One region of the Blautia sp. CAG:257 genome, then DNA from elsewhere that is predicted to be linked to it. Evidence: predicted binding sites of a transcription regulator. Region 1 holds the regulator's gene; the other holds the start of a gene.

Region 1 (7,477 bases):
CTCTCTGTGAGCGGAGAGATGTGATTGTGGTGTCTTCGGTATCCTGTATTTACGGTCTTGGTGCGCCCCAGGAGTTTTTTGACATGATGATTTCTCTGCGGCCCGGCATGGAAAAAGACAGAGACGAGGTTATCCGGCAGCTGATCGACATTCAGTACACAAGGAATGAGATGGATTTTCACCGGGGTACCTTCCGGGTGAAAGGTGATGTGCTGGAGATTTTTCCGGCCAATGCTACGGACCGGGCCGTCCGTGTGGAGTTTTTTGGAGATGAAATTGAGCGGATCACGGAAATTGATGTACTTACCGGTGAGATTAAAAATGAAGAGAGCCATGTGGGAATTTTTCCTGCATCTCATTATGTTGTGCCCCAGGAGCAGATCAAAAGGGCAGCGGATGCCATTCTTGCAGAAATGAAGGAACAGGTAGATTATTTTAAAGGTGAGGACAAGCTCATTGAGGCTCAGAGAATAGCGGAGCGAACTAATTTTGACGTGGAAATGATGAAGGAGACTGGTTTTTGTTCCGGAATCGAGAATTATTCCAGACATCTGACGGGACTGGCCCCGGGACAACCGCCTTATACGCTGATGGATTATTTTAAGGATGATTTTCTTCTTATTATTGATGAGTCTCATAAAACAGTCTCTCAGGTAGGTGGAATGTATGCAGGTGATCAGAGCCGCAAGCAGACGCTGGTTGATTATGGGTTCCGTCTGCCGTCAGCCAAGGACAACCGTCCTTTAAGCTTTGATGAGTTTGAAGGAAAGCTGGACCAGGTGATGTTTGTATCAGCAACACCGGGGCAATATGAGGCTGAACATGAGCTGCTTCGGGCAGAGCAGATCATCCGTCCTACAGGGCTTCTTGATCCGAAGGTGGAGGTTCGTCCGGTAGAGGGACAGATTGATGACCTGATCAGTGAGGTAAATAAAGAAGTTGAAAAGGGTCACAAAATTCTGATTACAACTCTGACCAAGCGTATGGCAGAGGATCTGACTGCCTATATGAAGGATGTGGGAATCCGTGTACGATATCTTCACTCTGACATTGATACACTGGAGCGAGCGGAAATTATCCGTGATATGCGTTTGGATGTATTTGATGTTCTGGTGGGAATTAACCTTCTCAGGGAGGGACTGGACATTCCCGAGATTACGCTGGTGGCAATCCTGGATGCAGATAAAGAGGGATTTCTCCGTTCGGAAGTCTCCTTGATCCAGACCATCGGCCGCGCGGCACGAAACAGTGAAGGCCATGTGATCATGTATGCGGACGTTATGACGGATTCCATGAAAAAAGCCATTCAGGAAACTGAGCGCCGGCGAAGTATTCAGGAGGCTTATAATAAAGAACATGGAATTACACCAACAACTATTAAGAAGGCAGTTCGTGACCTGATCACAGTTTCCAAAGCAGTTGCAGAGACAGAAGTGAAGCTGAAAAAAGATCCGGAGTCCATGAGCCGTAAGGAGCTGATGAAGCTGATCGCCCAGGTAGAAAAGCAGATGCGTGCGGCAGCAGCAGATCTGAATTTCGAGCAGGCGGCGGAGTTGAGGGATAAGATGCTGGAGCTGAAAAAGAATCTTCAGGAAGTATAGCTATAAGTATTTGTAAATAAAAGAACGTACCTGTTGAAAAAGGTGAAATTCATGTTCTGATTTGCGGAAAAAAGTGGAATTATGTGGGATTTTGTGACAGGGGGCAGAATATGTGATATACTGAATGACAGTAAACAAATTGGCTGAATTATTTGTTTAATGGAAAATGAGGGCTGTGAGACTGCCTGCAATCAGAATTCTATGGTATTACCGGAGATAAGAAGGCAGTCTCTAAAGGAGAGAAAAAGAAAATGGAAATGAAAGAAATTCTGAATCATATGCAGGCAAATATCTATATTACAGATGTGGAAAATAATGAAATCCTGTTTATGAATCAGAAAATGAAAAAGGACTATGGATTTCAGAATCCGGAAGGAATGAAGTGCTGGGAAGTATTTCAGGTGGGAAAAAAAGAACGGTGTGAATTTTGTAAGATACCGGAGCTTTTGAAATCGAAAGATCCTGCATCCTGTATTACCTGGGAAGAAAACAATACAAAGCTGGGAAGAGTATTTGAGAATCATGACAGCCTGATTGTATGGAAAGGGAAAAAAGCTCATATGCAGCAGGCCTATGATATTACAGAAATGCTTCAGCTTACAGAACGTGCAGCCAGAGATTCTCTTTGTAATGTGTGGAACAGAGCAAGCGGAAAGAAGATGCTGGAAGAAAAAATGGAGAAGCTGGACAGCGGACAGTCCTGTGTGCTGGTTTTAATAGACATTGATGAACTGAAAACAGTAAATGAATGTTTTGGGTTTGCAGAGGGAGATGTGGTTCTTCAAAAAATAAGTGAATTCCTGAACAGTCAGCTGGAATCACCGGATTTTATGTTCCGTATAAGTGGGGATGAATTTGCTCTTGCATTTTTTGGAAAAAGTGTAAAAACTGTCTCGAAAAAAATCTTAGAATGGCGCAGCAGAATAGAAAGATACGGACAGGAAAAAGGAAGACCTTATTCTGTTTCATTTTCTTATGGGCTCAGTCATACAAATGGCGGAAGTAAGTGTACAGTGGATGAACTTCTGGATCAGGCAGATGAAAAAATGTATGAAGAAAAATTAAGGCATTATAAAAATAATGTTCTTGCCTGTGAGGAAGAAATTTCTCTGAGTAAGCAAAGCGGAAAAACAAGCATGGACTATCCTGCAGAGTATCTTTATGAGGCAATTGTACACAGTACGGATGACTATCTTTATGTATGTAATATGAAAACAGGGGTTTTTCAATATACGTCTGCTTTGATTGATGAGTTTGATCTTCCGGGAGAAGTAATAGAATCTCCCATTGGATACTGGAGAAAGATTGTTCATCCGGATGACTGGAATTGATTTTATAAATCAAATATGGAAATCGGTGAAAACAGAAGAGATGCCCATTATGTGGAATTTCGTGCGAAACAGAGAAGCGGAAAATACGTATGGATGAGATGCCGTGGATATCTTACACGAGATGAATGTGGGATACCGGTTATATTTGCCGGAATCATGCATAAAATGGACGGACAGAATAAGGTGGATCCCCTTACACAGCTTTTTAATCACAGGATGTTTATGAAAAGAATCAGAAAGTACATAGAAAAAAGTCAGGAAGAGAAAATTGCAGTTGCTATTTTGGACGTGGATAATTTCCGGCAGATCAATGAACTTTACAGCAGAAAATTCGGAGACAGGATTTTATGTACAATAGCTTATAATATACAGGTATTGCTACCTGATAATGCAAGGCTGTTTCGATTGGATAATGACCGCCTGGGATTTCTTATGAGAGATGCGGGAAAAAAAGAAGTAAATCAATTTTTTTCAAGAATACAAAAAAGATTCAGTGCTCTTCAGGAATGGAAAAAAGAGAAACTTGAAATTCATCTGTCAGCAGGCTGTGCTTTTTTTCTGATAGCGGCCAGACGGCAGATGAATTGTATCTGCATGCAGACTATGCCCTACAGTATGCAAAAGAACAGGGAAAAGACAGAATGGTCATATTCACAGAAGAGATCCTGAATCAAAAAAGTCATATGCTGGAACTTCTTAAAGTGCTGAGAGATGCAATGAATCATGAGTTTCGTGGATTTTATCTGGACTATCAGCCTCAGGTAAACGGCAGAACAAAAGCGCTGACCGGTGTAGAAGCTCTGGTACGTTTTTGTGATGAGAAGGGAAACCGTATTTCACCAGTGGAATTCATTCCGGTTATGGAAAAAGAAGGAATGATTTATGAAATGGGGAGATGGGTACTGAGACAGGCAATCCGGGATGCAGGAGAATGGATCAGGATCAAGCCGGATTTTGATATTAGTGTAAATGCTTCAGCTCTTGAGATGATGAATGACCAGTATATAGAAGATGTAGAAAAAATTCTGGAAGAGGAAAAATTTCCTGCAAAGAATCTTGTAATTGAACTGACAGAAAGCAGTGCAGTGCAAAGAATGGATATTTTCAGAAATAAATATAAAAAACTTCGGGAAATGGGAATCCGTATTGCGATGGACGATTTTGGTACAGGGTATTCTTCTTTAGAATTTTTGAAAAATGCTCCGATTGATCTGGTTAAAATTGACAGGAGCTTTCTGAAAGATATTTTATACAGCCGATTTGATTCTGCCTTTATCACTTTTATAGTGGAAATCTGCCATGATGTAAATATTAAAGTCTGTCAGGAAGGTGTGGAAACACTGGAAGAATATGAAATGCTGAAAAAAATGGAACTTGATTGTATTCAGGGATATTATTTTGGAAAACCTATGAGCAAAAATGCCATAAGAAATAAAATTTCAGCGGAATGTCAGACGGAAGGAAACGATTAAGGTTTTAGAAACGCTGAAAATGAACTTTCTGATGCAGAAACTGCAAAACAGAAGTATTTGAAGCTTTACCACTGCAACAGCAGTTATCTGTTTCTTATTCCGGACTGTAAACTGATGATTCCTTCAAAGACAGTGACGGTTTAAAAGCTTGAAAAATGGAGTCAGAACAGGGAATCGGGTAAGACTGGAGAAAGTTATAATATACAGCGCCTGTAAGTTCCTTGTTATATGAATGCAGATATTTCAGATCCGTATTCTCTGGAATGTCTGTATTTTTTGTATACAAAAGATTTTTATAAAAATATCTCTTATCTCTTGACAAAATATTTTAACGGTGCTATCTTAACAATGTAGATGTTAGCACTCCTTGATATTGAGTGCTAATAAAAGGAAAGGAGCTGAGGGCGTGGAAGATATTTTGACTGATCGTAAGAAGAAGATTTTAAAAGCGATCATCAAGACCTATATGGAAACAGGGGAGCCGGTGGGATCCCGGACAATTTCCAAGTATACAGATCTTAATGTCAGCTCAGCAACAATCCGAAATGAAATGTCTGACCTGACAGATTTAGGCTATATTGTGCAGCCTCATACCTCTGCCGGAAGAATTCCTTCAGATAAAGGGTATCGGCTGTATGTGGATGAGCTGATGCAGGAAAAGGAAGATGAGATTGAAGAGATACGAAATCTGATGATTGAGAAAACAGACAAGATGGAAAAGGTCCTGAAAAAAGTGGCCAGAGTTCTTGCCTGCAATACCAATTACGCAACAATGATCTCAGTTCCCCAGTACAGCGGAAGTAAGCTGAAATTTATCCAGCTTTCCAGAGTAAATGAGCTTCAGCTGGTAGCAGTAGTTGTCTGTGAGGGAAATGTCATCCGGAACCAGATCATAGATCTTGATGAGGAAATGGATGACGAGACAATTTTAAAACTGAATCTTCTTCTGAATACAAATCTCAACGGGCTTCCGATTCAGGATATTAATCTGGGAATGATTGCAAGACTGAAGGAACAGGCGGGAATCCACAGCGGGCTGGTTGCCACTGTATTGGACGCAGTAGCGGCTACCATACATGTGGATGAAGAGGATCTGGAAATCTATACGTCAGGTGCTACGAACTTCTTCAAGTATCCGGAATTATCAGATAAAGAAAAAGCAACAGGACTGATCTCCGCCTTTGAAGAAAAACAGCAGCTTGCAGACCTTGTAAAGGAAAGCATGGCAGATGCGGACAATACAGGGGTTCAGGTGTATATCGGAGATGAACTTTCGATTCCGACCATGAAGGACTGCAGTGTTGTAACAGCTACTTATGAGCTTGGTCAGGGGCTGCATGGTACCATCGGTATTGTAGGACCGAAACGAATGGATTATGAAAATGTTGTTAATAATCTGAAGACCCTGAAGGTTGAATTAGATCAGGTATTTGGAAAAAATAAAAAAGAAAATGGTGACAGCCAGCAGGCAGGATAGAAAGGTGGTAGAGAACGCGTGGCAGAAGAAAAGAAGAACGCAGCTGAAGTACAGGAAGACACAGAAAAAGAAATTTCTGAAAATGAGACTGTAACAGAAGCTCAGGAAGATTCACCGGAAGCCACAGCCGGAGAGAATACCGCAGAGGGAAGCGAAGCTTCCGCGGATGAAAAAACTGAGGGAAAGACCAAAACCTCTTTCTTTGGAAAAAAGAAAAAGGATAAAAAAGATCAGCAGATCGAGGAGCTGACTGACAGGCTGAAACGCAGCATGGCAGAGTTTGATAATTTCCGTAAACGTACAGAAAAAGAAAAATCCAGTATGTATGTGATCGGAGCAAAAGAGATCATTGAAAACATGCTTCCGGTAGTTGATAACTTTGAAAGAGGTCTTGCACAGGCTCAGGAAGGAGATGCTTTTGCAGACGGCATGAAGATGATCTACAAACAGCTTATGACAACACTTGAGGGACTTGGCGTGGAAGCGATTGAGGCTGTCGGCAAAGAATTTGATCCGGATTTCCATAATGCAGTAATGCATGTGGAAGATGAGAAAGCCGGAGACAATATGGTTGTGGAAGAGCTTCAGAAAGGCTACACCTATAAAGGATTTGTAGTTCGTCACAGTATGGTAAAGGTTGCCAATTGACCTAGAGCACTTAATGAAAACAAGCCGTATGGCGCAGGTTGAATTTAGTGCGAAGGTCGCACGAAGGAACTTAATGAATCTGACCGCAGGGAAGGATGAATTTAGTGAATCGGGCATCCTTAGATAATAAGTAGTCATGGATATAGAGACAAAGAATGAAAATAAATCAGGAGGAAAAATTATCATGGGAAAAATTATTGGTATTGACTTAGGAACAACAAACAGTTGTGTGGCAGTTATGGAAGGTGGCCAGCCCACCGTTATCGCAAATACAGAGGGTGCAAGAACTACACCATCCGTAGTAGCTTTTACAAAAACAGGAGAGCGTCTGGTAGGTGAGCCTGCAAAACGTCAGGCAGTTACCAACGCAGAAAAAACAATCTCCTCCATTAAGAGAGAGATGGGTTCTGATTATCGTGTAACAATTGACGACAAGAAATATTCTCCGCAGGAAATTTCCGCTATGATTCTTCAGAAGCTGAAAAAAGATGCAGAGGGATATCTTGGCGAGACTGTAACAGAAGCAGTTATCACAGTTCCGGCTTACTTTAATGACGCTCAGCGTCAGGCAACCAAGGATGCAGGTAAGATTGCAGGTCTTGATGTAAAACGTATCATCAACGAGCCGACAGCAGCAGCTCTTGCATATGGTCTTGACAATGAAAAAGAACAGAAGATCATGGTATATGACCTTGGCGGCGGTACTTTCGATGTTTCCATCATTGAAATCGGCGATGGTGTTATCGAGGTTCTTTCCACAGCAGGAAACAACCGCCTTGGTGGTGACGACTTTGACCAGAAGATCACAGACTATATGCTTGCAGAGTTCAAGAGAACTGAGGGCGTAGATCTTTCCAGCGACAAGATGGCTCTCCAGAGACTGAAAGAAGCTGCTGAAAAAGCAAAGAAAGAGCTTTCTTCTGCAACAACTACAAACATCAACCTTCC
Region 2 (7,477 bases), on a different contig from region 1:
CCCATATTAAAATAAGGCCGGCACAAGCCCAATGGCTTTCGGCAATAAGTATTCACATGAACTGAGGAGGACGATTATGAAACGTAAATGGTGGCACGATAAGGTTGCCTATCAGATTTACCCAAAAAGCTTTTTTGATTCCAATGGCGACGGAATCGGAGATATTCCGGGTATTATATCAAAGCTTGACTATCTGAAAGAACTTGGAGTGGACATTGTATGGATTTCACCCTGCTATCCTTCCCCAATGGCAGATCAGGGTTATGATATTTCAGATTATTACAATATTCATCCCGCTTTCGGTACCCTGGATGACATGGACAGACTTCTTACTGAAGCCCGGAAAAAAGACATGTACATTCTTCTGGATCTTGTTGTCAATCATTGCTCTGACGAGCATGAATGGTTTGAAAAAGCCTGTGCAGATCCCGAGGGAAAATACAGCAATTTCTTCTACATTGAGGACCGAAAAGAAGGACAGCTACCCTGTAACTGGCGCAGTTACTTCGGCGGTTCCGTATGGGAGCCTCTCCCCGGACATCCTGACAAACAGTACCTGCATCTTTTCCATAAAAAACAGCCGGATCTTAACTGGGAAAACCCGGACGTCCGGGAAGAAGTTTACAAAAATATCAACTGGTGGCTGGATCGCGGTCTCAGCGGCTTCCGCATCGATGCCATTATCAATATTAAGAAAAAACTCCCCTATAAAGATTATGCTTCTGACCGGGCAGACGGACTTTGCACGGTTGACAATATGCTTGCAGAGGCCCGGGGTGTAGGAGAATTTCTGGGAGAAATGAGGGACCGTACCTTTGGTCCGCATGAGGCTTTTTCCGTAGGTGAAGTCTTTAATGAAAAGGATGAAGAGCTCCCTGATTTCATTGGAGATAACGGATATTTTTCCAGTATGTTTGACTTTGCTCCTGTTGTTTTCGGCGCAAGCAGCAAGGGCTGGTACGACCGTAAAGCAATCACTCCTGATGATTATAAACGCTGCTGCTTCCACTCTCAGAAGCGTGTGGGAGATATCGGATTCCTCTCAAATATTATTGAAAATCATGATGAACCAAGAGGTGTCAGCCATTATATTCCAGAGGGTGAAGTAAGCATTTACAGCAAAAAAATGCTTGCTGTCATGTATTTTATGCTTAAGGGTCTGCCCTTTATTTATCAGGGACAGGAAATCGGAATGGAAAATATGAAGTTTTCCTCTATTGATCAGATTGATGATATCAGCACCATTGACGAATACCATGTGGCGCTGAATGCAGGCTGTACCAGAGAAGAAGCACTGAAATGCATTTCCATTTACAGCCGGGATAATGCACGTACACCAATGCAGTGGGACTGCACGGAAAATGCCGGTTTTACCTCCGGTACCCCGTGGCTTTCCGTGAACCCGAATTACCGTGAAATCAACGTAAAATCACAGCTGAACGATCCTGATTCTCTGCTGTCTTTTTATAAAAAGCTGACTGCTCTGCGCAAGGATCCGGACTATAAAGAGACCATTGTCTACGGCAATCTGATCCCTTATCTGGAAGATCAGCATAACCTGATGGCATACTTCCGAAAAGGAGAAAAAACGCTGCTGGTTATTGGAAACTTCCAGACAGAGCCTCAGGATATTACCCTTCCGGGCAAATGCAAAAACGTGCTGCTGAACAACTATCCGGAGACAGATATTTCCGAAAACATTCTTCATTTAAAGAATTATCAGGCTGTCATTCTGGAACTGTAAAAAGCTCCAATATTTTATAAAACGCCTCATTTCTATCCCCTGATCAGGAAAGAAATGAGGCACTTTATTTCTCTTTTTATACAATTCTTACTCTGCCATATCCAGTACAGTTGTTCCATTTTTGCTTATCTGATATCCTCCATGAAGAAGCTTCCGCTCCGAAAATTGTTCCGGTTTTTCTTCATCTTCTACGGTCAGAATATACATCCCCATGATGTTGCCTCTCCGGATAGATCACAAAATTAAATCCTGCTCCCGGAACAGATTTCCAACCCAGATCCTGTATTCACTGATATGCTGAGACTTTCGGATTTTTTTCATATAGCGTTCCGGATTTGTAAATGAGGTTCCAAGATATGCCCACAGTTCCTTCATTTTATACAAAGTGTTCCTGTCTCCGGACATATAATCCATATATCCCTTTAAAAGCTCTTCATGAAATTCAAAAAGCTCCTCTTTATACCGGCTGCTGTCTTTTTGGTCTCCATTGCTGATTTCCTCTGCCAGCCACGGTTTTTTCAGAATCCCTCTTCCGATCATAATCTTTTCCGTACCGGGAAATCTCTGCACAACTTTCTCATAATCATCTTTGCTTACAATATCCCCATTATAACAAAGAGAGTGCCTGCTGCTTTCCTCTGCTTTTTTAAAGGCCTCCCAGTGAATGGTATTCTTCTTATACTGATCTGTTTTCAGCCTGGGATGTATGATAAGCTCCTCCAGAGGATATTTTTCAAAAATTTCCAGAAGCTGAGGCCATTCCTCCTCATCCTCCACTCCAATTCTTGTTTTTATGGAAACAGTCATTGGACAGGACGCAAAAATTTCCTCCAGAAAACGATCCAGTTCCCTGGGAAACGCCAGAAAACCGGAGCCTCTGTTTCTTGATGTAACCGTAGGAGAAGGACAGCCCAGATTCAGATTCACCTTATCATATCCATATTGTCTGATCTCTTTTGCAATAGCAAGAAAATCCTCCGCCCGGTTTGTCAGAATCTGAGGGATCAGCTCCATCCCTTCATTATTTTCCGGAAGGATATCCCTGATCTCCTTCTGATTCAGACGCCTGCTCATAATAAACGGAGCAAAATAACGATCTATGTTCCCGAAGCTTTTATGATACGCTGCCCGGTAAATATATCCGGTAATTCCTTCCATTGGTGCCATATAAAACTGCATATATCAAATTCCTTATCTGTGATTTATTTTTACAGTCTGTATTATATCGTTTTGCACAGTTTATGGCAATATTTCCACCTGATATATGCAAAATCAATGTTTCCTGCTATACAAAAAAGCCTGTTTTCAGGCTCCCAAAAATCATTTGCATTATTCCATTTTCTGCTCTATAATATGTTTAGAGGAACAACCGCCCACAAGGGGTTGACCTGTTTAAAAGCGTACATAGAAAATGCCACCCTAAACTCGCCAAAGTTCTGAGGGTGGTTTTTCTATGCTTTAAATCATTATCGACAGAACGTAAAAACGAATGTCAGCAATGCAAGAATGAACATTCCAAAAGCCATAAGGTCTTTAAAATCAAAATGTTTCATCAGCACCACCCCCATTCTATGTAAGAATAGAGGTCAGCCACCCTGTAACACGGTTATTCCATTTCCATATCATAGCATATTCGCATATTTTATTTCAATGTTTATTCTTCTTTATTCACCGCAAGTTTTTTACATTTTTCGACATTATATGTGGCTGATATTTTTACATAATCTCTGTGCGGAAGGCTTCCGCAATCCCACTTAATCCATATCTGTCTGCCAGATCCTGGATTCCCGTCATAATTTCCTCCCGACTGAAATTATGCTCCTCCAGAAACTCATCCGTTTTTCCATTCAGACTGTAATAAAACAGCAGCCCTGTTTTCAGCCTGCTTCTGTCTCCATCGCAGGTCATTTCATAAAGCTGATTTTCTGCCTCATCTATTTTCCCCTCTTCTGTTAAGGCTATCAGCCTTTCAAGTTCAGCCCTTTCACTCTCGTTCTCAATTATCTCTGGCGTCAGCTCCTGCGCATCCACCTGAAACAGCATTTTCAGCACTGCACGCACCATTTCCCGGATCTGTCTGAGTATGTAGTCATCCTGAAGCATAGCGTAAACTCCTTTCAGTATCTATGATAGTTTTTCATAGATTAACATAAATAATACTTCTATTGCAATCTCTTATATCCGTTCACACATTTTTCACAAAATAATTAGCACTCACCTCTTGACTCTGCTAGCAGCAAGTGTTATATTACATACAGAACAAAGGAAGGGAAATAAAAAGATACAAAACCTGCATCTTTCGTTTCCTGAAACCTCCCGGTTCCGTAATAACACATATTAACATAGATAATAAAAAAAGGAGAGATGACTTATGTTAATGCCTAGTATTTTTGGAGAAAACTTATTTGATGATGACTGGATGAACTTTGGATTCAATGACAACTTCTGGGGAAAGAAAAATCCATTATATGGAAAACATGCTCAGAACATGATGAAAACAGACGTCCGCGAAAAAGACGACAGCTATGAACTTGATGTTGATCTGCCAGGCTTTAAAAAAGATGAAATCAAAGTTCAGCTGAAAGACGGCTATCTTACCTTATCCGCTGCCAAAGGTCTTGACAAAGATCAGCAGGATAAACAGGGCAATTACATCCGCAGAGAGCGTTATGCAGGCACTATGAGCAGAAGCTTCTTTGTAGGAGAGGATGTTGCCCAGGAAGATATCCATGCAAAATATGAGGACGGCATCCTGAGGCTTTCTGTACCAAAGAAAGCGCCGAAAAAAATAGAAAACACCGGCTATATTTCAATTGAAGGCTGATGCTTTCATCTTCTCTTTATTCTCCGGGGTCTTTCAGACCCCGGTTTTTATATACCTTATTCTGACTGGCGGCTCTGTATCTCGCTTACATTCTCAGCCGTTACTTTCTGATAGGGAAGACGAATATATTTTCCATCCTGAAGCGTATATTCAGGACTGAGGTCCTTTTTCAGAATAAGAGAGCCCGCCAGCTCCAGCATTCCCTGGGCCTGTCCTTTTGCATCATTCAGAACAGTGCCAAGAAGCTCTCCCTTTTCTACGGCTTTCAGCCCTACATCTGTTCCGTCAACTCCCAAAATCACCGGCCAGTTATCTGACTGACTGTCCATTCCCCGGGCCTTAAGAGCATCGGCAGCCCCTAGCGCCATATCGTCGTTATTGGCAAGTATCACTTCAATTTCAGATCCATAAGAATTAAGAAACGGCGTTATTTTATTAGAGGCCTGATCTCTGTTCCAGTTGGCAATCTCATCAGCAAGCTTTTCTACTGTGTATCCGCTTTCTGTAATTTTATTGATCACGGACATACTGCGTACCATGGAATCATTATGTCCTGCCTCGCCTTCCAGCATCACATATTGAAGAATGCCGTCCCCGTTTGTGTCAATAGATGCAAAATCCTGTTCGCATTGTTCTACCAGGATTTCTCCCTGAAGCTGCCCGGATTCAAAAGCATCTGCCCCTACATAATAAAGCTCCTCCCAGCGTTCCAGATCTTCTTCCACCAGCTCTCTGTTAAAAAAAATCACCGGAACATGATTACTTTTTGCTTTTTCAATAATGATGGAAGCGTCCGTTCTGTCAACCAAATTGATGCAGGCAAGATCACATCCTTCTTCAATAAAATTTTCCATTTGATCATTTTGAGTAAACTGACTCTGATCTGCATTCTGAATATCCAAAGTAATGGAAATTCCCCAGTCCTTTTCCTTTTCTCTGGCATATGACTGAAGCTGGGAAATGATTTCTGACATAAATGTATCATATTGATCGTACACACTGACACCGATCTTTATGCTCTGCGGCTGTATTTCCGCAGTCTTTTTGCTGCCCGAACATCCGCTGAAAACTACTGTCATACAGCATATTCCTGCCAGGACCCATGTTCTTTTTTCCCTGTTCACTTTCCCTTCCTCCTACGGATCAGATATCCGAGAACAGCAAACGTTCATTTTCATCTTCATACAGAGATTTCTTTGTTACTGTTCTGTATCTGATGCTGGTATTTTTCTCTATCCACTCTTTTTTCTTATTTTCTACCAGGCAGGTAAGCCCCTGATATCCCATGTTAAATTCATTTTGATAAACCAGCATGGAAATATCTTCGTTATCCAGAGCATTTACCGTCTGAGCAGTGTTTCCGGTTCCATATATTTTACAGATGTCCTGATTTTTTCCCCGGCTCTGTCTGCTCTCTTTCCACAGTGCGGCTGCCCGTTCTGTTGTGCTTTTATCCAGGGTTACCAGATAAGGAATCTGGTCAAAAAGCCCGGCGCTGAAGTCTCCGCTCAGGCTGCTTATCAGCACCTTACGACCTGAATTTTTCAAGGTATCTCTAAGTCCTTTATAGCGCAGATTCACACTGTCCCGTTCCATATTTTCTGTTATTATTGTTACCTTTCCAGGGGCTTTGGTCCGCTCCATATCCTCCAGAACAGCCTCCCCCAATGCCTTTCCCATAGCATAATCATCAGACCGGATCACAGGAAAAGAATCTCCCGCGCCTGTTTCCACAAAAATAATCGGAATAGAAATCATCATATTTTCCAGGGCTTCCTGAATCTCCCGGCTGTTTACAGCAGCCATTAAAATACCTGAACTTTTTCCGCGGATCTCCTTATTTACTTCCTTCATCTGATCTTCTGCCGTATCATTTTCTGAAAGGTAAATATAATTTACATCTACGTTCAGATCTTCTTCTGCCTGCATGATTCCCTGAATAAGAGTCCCCCACTCATCCTCTGTATTCTGATAAAGAATCACTGAATAAACATCCGAAGACTCTTTTTTCCGGGCAAAAACCCCGTAGTAATACAGGCCGCCCAGCGCGATCACAGCAGCCAGAAGGAGCGCCAGACTTTTCCACTGAAACCGTTTCTTTTTCATTGTCTGTCCCCCTTCTCCACACTGGAAGTCTCTTCTGTTTTGGGAAGATGAATCCTTACAGTTGTTCCTTCGTCCGGCTCGCTTTCAACCTCCAGGCCATACTCTGAGCCAAAATAAAGCTGAATACGCTGATGTACATTTTTCAGCCCTATGCCCGATCCTCTGCTCCGGGTTTCAGATTCCTCTGTCAGAAGTCCGGCCACCTGCTCTTCCGGCATTCCCGGACCATTATCCTCAACTTCTATAAAAAGCTCCTGATCCTTTGTATAAGCCCTGATATAAATTTCTCCCTCGCCGTCCATATATTCCATACCATAATAGATTGCATTTTCGATCAGCGGCTGAATGATCAGCTTAATTGTTCTGTACTTTTCAATCCCTTCTTCAACCTCAAAAAAGGAAGTGAATTTGTTCTTATATCTGTACTTCTGGATATCCAGATAGCTTCCTGCATGCTGCAGTTCCTCCCCTACTGTAATGATATTTCTTCCTCTGGAAAGACTGATACGGAACAGCTTTCCAAGCGCATGTACCATAAATACAGCGTCCTGATAGCGTTCACTTTCTATCATCCACATAATAGAATCCAGGGTATTATAAAGAAAATGAGGATTGATCTGAGACTGAAGGGCATCCAGCTCACTTTTTCGCTTTTCTTCCTGCTCTTTTACAATGTCATCTGTCAGTTTCCGCAGCTGTTCCACCATAGACCGAATGGTATTTCCCAGATGCTGAATTTCCGAAGAACCTCCAATATAAATTTCAGGTTTCTGATCTACACCAATAGATTTCAGAGAATTTTC

The links. The regulator HrcA, encoded in region 1, represses chaperone genes, less so after heat shock. The targets are predictions, from matches to a motif close to TGTTAGCACTCNNNNNNNNNGAGTGCTAACA.
Region 2: a site for HrcA is predicted at 3,950-3,980, ahead of QVP40_RS08455 (Hsp20/alpha crystallin family protein). Genes of this name have one in related genera too.

The regions. Positions count from the first base shown of each region.
Region 1 is NZ_HF999112.1:4,375-11,851, forward strand. It holds gene uvrB (excinuclease ABC subunit UvrB) at 1-1,601, shown strand, start outside; gene QVP40_RS12280 (GGDEF domain-containing protein) at 1,853-2,932, shown strand; gene QVP40_RS12285 (sensor domain-containing diguanylate cyclase) at 2,984-3,601, shown strand; gene QVP40_RS12290 (EAL domain-containing protein) at 3,574-4,404, shown strand; gene hrcA (heat-inducible transcriptional repressor HrcA) at 4,811-5,881, shown strand; gene grpE (nucleotide exchange factor GrpE) at 5,900-6,529, shown strand; gene dnaK (molecular chaperone DnaK) at 6,714-7,477, shown strand, end outside.
Region 2 is NZ_HF999069.1:21,503-28,979, reverse strand. It holds gene QVP40_RS08475 (alpha-glucosidase) at 77-1,744, shown strand; gene QVP40_RS08470 (hypothetical protein) at 1,832-1,957, opposite strand; gene QVP40_RS08465 (tRNA dihydrouridine synthase) at 1,979-2,923, opposite strand; gene QVP40_RS08460 (DUF6483 family protein) at 3,461-3,847, opposite strand; gene QVP40_RS08455 (Hsp20/alpha crystallin family protein) at 4,116-4,568, shown strand; gene QVP40_RS08450 (galactose ABC transporter substrate-binding protein) at 4,625-5,692, opposite strand; gene QVP40_RS08445 (sugar ABC transporter substrate-binding protein) at 5,712-6,674, opposite strand; gene QVP40_RS08440 (sensor histidine kinase) at 6,671-7,477, opposite strand, start outside.